2 regions of the Brochothrix thermosphacta DSM 20171 genome follow, and region 1 is predicted to be linked to the other one. Evidence: riboswitches for the same ligand, from Rfam matches in the RefSeq annotation. Region 1 holds a riboswitch; the other holds the start of a gene.
What was found. Region 1 has a riboswitch for S-adenosylmethionine ahead of metK (methionine adenosyltransferase). Riboswitches for the same ligand answer to the same signal wherever they lie in the genome.
Positions count from the first base shown of each region.

Region 1 (2,193 bases):
CTTATCAGCCAAACCAGCTGCTACGATGTTTTTAGCAACGTAACGTGCAGCATAAGCACCTGAACGGTCAACTTTTGTAGCATCTTTCCCAGAAAAAGCACCACCACCGTGACGAGCATAACCACCGTAAGTGTCGACAATAATTTTACGTCCTGTTAAACCACAATCACCTTGTGGTCCACCGATAACGAATCGACCAGTCGGGTTGATGAAATATTTTGTTTCATCGTCAAGTAATGCTGCAGGAATCACTTCGTCAATAACGAGTTTACGCATGTCTTCATGGATGGTTGATTGCTCTACATCAGGATGATGTTGAGTTGAAATAACAATGGTATCTACACGTGCAGGTGTACCATCTTCGTTATATTCAACCGTTACTTGTGTTTTTGAGTCTGGTCGTAAATAATCAACAATGTTTTCTTTACGCAATTTTGCAACGCGGCGTGCTAATGCATGTGCTAATGAAATCGGCAACGGCATCAATTCTTCTGTTTCGTTAGTTGCAAACCCAAACATCAAACCTTGATCGCCTGCTCCAATTGCATCAATATCTTCTTCAACAATTTCGCCATCACGACTCTCTAACGCAACATCTACACCTTGTGCAATATCACTCGATTGTTCATCGATTGCTGTCAATACAGAACACGTTGACGCATCAAAGCCGTACTTCGCTCTTGTGTAACCAATCTCACGGATTGTTTGACGAACGACTGCAGGAATATCAACGTAAGTGCTCGTTGAAATTTCACCTGCGACTAAAACGATTCCTGTTGTTACTGTTGTTTCGCAGGCAACACGTGCCATTGGGTCTTTCTCTAACATCGCATCCAAAATTGCATCTGAAATTTGATCTGCCATTTTGTCTGGATGTCCTTCACTTACAGATTCTGATGTGAAAAGACGACGGTTTTTTGTCATGTTAAATCCTCCATTTTTTATCATGCATCGATTTAGAAACGCTATAACCTCTTATGCAATCGTAAAAAAGTGGCAATAAACTGCATTAAAAAACCTTTTCTCACTAAAAAGAGAAAAGGTCCTAATAGCATACTTATAGCTATACCTTTTTTCTCTTATCGCTCAAGATACCTTTGTATCTTGCCACAGGTTAGCACCTTACACCTTAGTGTAGGCTGCTGGGTTTCATAGGGCCAGTCCCTCAACCACTCTTGATAAGATTCATAATTGTTTCATCATGATATATTTTGATTATCTCAAACAAACCTTGTCTTGTCAATGAAATTAGACTAATGTTTGATGATTTCCTTCGCTTTATTCCAAAGTAATTCCATTCCGGCATCTTTCATATAAAAACTCAATGAAGAGGTCTCCAATTGAAGGTATTCTGCTTCTGTTAATAAGTGCACACCGCTCGTTTCATAGTCTTCAGGCAGTGGTGCTTCTTCGTATGTTGCCATCTCTATTAAAAAAGCGCGTTTAATCACTCGACCACGTTTTTTATCTTGAAACTCGTAATCAGCTAAAAAGGTCCATTTATCTTCACTTTTCAGATGCACACCTGTCTCTTCCCATAATTCACGGACAACAGCTTGCTCGACAGTTTCATCAGGATCTATTTTTCCTCCGGGAAACTCAATTCCACGAACGATATTTTCAGTCATAAGCCAATGACCTGTTTTAATGTAAGGTATCACTAAAATATCTTTCACATCAGTGCCTAATTGGTTTTTTTCGAAAGTCATTTGTACTTTTCCACCTGTTAAATCAGTATATTCTATCATAGTTCATTCCCCTTTTTCTTCAATCAGCAATCATATCTAGCGTCTTACACCGTATTTTAGTATACAATGGAGCTAGATGAATTAATTGAAAGGTTGATTGTTTTGAAACAGATATTATTGTTCCTTATTAAGTGTTATCGCAAGTTAATATCACCCTTGTTCCCACCTAGCTGTCGTTTTTATCCGACTTGTTCAACTTATGGATTAGAATCCATTGAAAAATTCGGTGCCTTTAAGGGTAGTTATCTTGCCATAAAACGAATACTTAAGTGCCATCCTTTTCATCCTGGCGGAGTTGACATGGTGCCAGATGAATTTTCACTCCGTACGAAAAAAGCACATGATCATCATTCGTGTGATCACACACATAAATAATTTCTACCACTGTTCATTATAACAAAGTTTTTTAAATGTGCTAATATTTGATTCTTTTTTGTAAGAATAA
Region 1 covers NZ_CP145608.1:1,122,981-1,125,173, reverse strand. The annotation lists gene metK (methionine adenosyltransferase) at 1-924, opposite strand, end outside; SAM riboswitch class I at 1,077-1,185, opposite strand; gene V6S17_RS05785 (NUDIX domain-containing protein) at 1,254-1,748, opposite strand; gene yidD (membrane protein insertion efficiency factor YidD) at 1,851-2,123, shown strand.

Region 2 (2,193 bases), 570 kb from region 1:
GTCCCTAACTAGCAGGACTTGTTTTTTTTATTTTTGCAAGAAATTGTGAAACAAGTGGACTGATTTTAGCTGATTCAATCAAAAAGGCATCATGCCCATAAATTGAACTTAATTCATGATAGGTAACGGGTACGTTGTTAGCTTCAAGAATTGTTCGAGCAAAGCGACATTGTTCAATTTTAAAAAGCTGATCTTCTTTGAAGGCAATATAAAGATAGGGTGTGCGCACAGTGGCAATCGAAGTGCTTTTTTGATTAGGAGAAACAGCATCAAATAAATCGATCATACGTGTCAGGTATAAAAAACTGAGTGCGTCAAAACGTTGGATAAATTTTTCACCCTGATAATTAAGGTACGATTCAACATCAAATAACTGGTGCCAACTTTCAGTGGTTGTTGTGTTTTCATTAAGAGGGGCCATACTAAATTGCGTATCCAACATCCGATCTGTACGGTAGGTTAACATCGCTAACATTCTAGCATGTGCTAGCATTGGTGGTTGTTCTGTATAGCGTCCCTTTTTAAACTGAGGATCAGATAGGATGAGCTGACGCATCACATGATTAAAACCAACATTTTCAGGACTTGAGGCAAGTGGTGATGCAAGATTAATTACTCCCGAGATGAAGTCCGGATAATCAATTGCCCATTGAGTGGCTTGAATCCCTCCCATTGATCCACCGACAACGCAAAAAAGATGATCAATACCCAGCTGTGAAAGTAACTCTTTTTGAACACGGACCATATCACTTGCATGGATTGTTGGAAAATCAAGCAAGTAAGGTTGATTGGTTTCAGGATTAAACGATTGTGGTCCAGTCGAGCCATAACAGCCGCCTAAAACATTAATGCATATTAAAAAATAAGTATCTGTATCTAACATTTTACCTGCACCAACAAAGTCATCCCACCAGCCTTCTTGATCGTCGTCACTATGTTTCGCAACATGGGCATCCCCAGTCAAGGCATGTGTAATAAGGATGGCATTACTTGAATTTTTGTTTAAAGAGCCATATGTTTCATAGGCAACCGTAATGTTTTTTAATTGTACGTGTGATGCAAGATTTAAAGGTTTATCAGTAAATAGAACCATTTCTTTACGATGCATATGTCATCCCCCTTAAGAAAATAAAAAACGCTTAACTACAATGTCAAAATAGACAAAGAGTTAAACGTTGAATGTTAACGTTCAGCACTTATCTGTCAGTAATGACTGTTGGATGTAGCACCGTGAACAATCGTTCCGGTTGCTAAGGTATCAGCGGGCCAAGTCCCTCCACCTTTCTGGATAAGTAGATTCAATTAACATTTATTATGATTGATTGCACAACAGTTGTCAATCTTCATTTTTTTTAGACTAGTAATAGAAATTAGTTTTAAAAAAAGTTATACTAGAGTAATAGGATAAAGACACAAACAAAACAGAGAAAAGAGGCTAAAACTGTGAAAGTGACTATTTTTTCAACTTGTTTAGTAGACATGATGTTCCCAGAAGTAGGAAAAGCAATGGTAGAAGTACTGGAACGCTTTGGTTGTAAAACTGATTTACCAGGATCGCAAATTTGTTGCGGTCAACCTACTTATAACAGCGGTTATCATAAAGACAGCCGTGCTTCAATGATTAATCAGATGAAGGCGTTTAAAAACGCAGAATACGTTGTCGGACCCTCAGGTTCGTGCGTAGCAATGTTAAAAGAATATAAAGAGATATTTAAAGATGATGAAATTTACCGTGATGAAGCGGCAGCGTTGCATGACAAGACATATGAATTCACACAATTTATTGTTAACGTACTAGGTATTACAAATGTGGGTGCTCATTTAGAAGGTAAAGCAACTTACCATCGCTCATGTCACATGACGCGTTTGTTAGGAGAAAAGAAAGCACCGTATCAATTATTAGATGAAGTCGAAGGGTTAGAAATGATTCCACTAGCACACATTGAAAACTGTTGTGGTTTTGGAGGGACATTCTCTGTTAAAATGCCTGATATCTCAGAACAAATGGTGACTGAAAAAGTAGAGGATATTGTTAACACAGGTGCTGAAATTTTAATCAGTGCAGATATGGGTTGTTTAATGAATATTGGTGGGAAGTTTAATCGTGATGGTAAACGTATCCGCATTATGCATATCGCCGAAGTCTTAAACAATGATGTAAAAGTGAAAGCTTAAACGAAGGGAGCTATCAAA
Region 2 covers NZ_CP145608.1:556,268-558,460, forward strand. The annotation lists gene metX (homoserine O-acetyltransferase MetX) at 5-1,108, opposite strand; SAM riboswitch class I at 1,194-1,295, opposite strand; gene V6S17_RS02895 ((Fe-S)-binding protein) at 1,444-2,175, shown strand.
Region 2: it holds a riboswitch for S-adenosylmethionine, as region 1 does, so the genes downstream of both, metX (homoserine O-acetyltransferase MetX) here and metK (methionine adenosyltransferase) in region 1, are expected to answer to the same signal.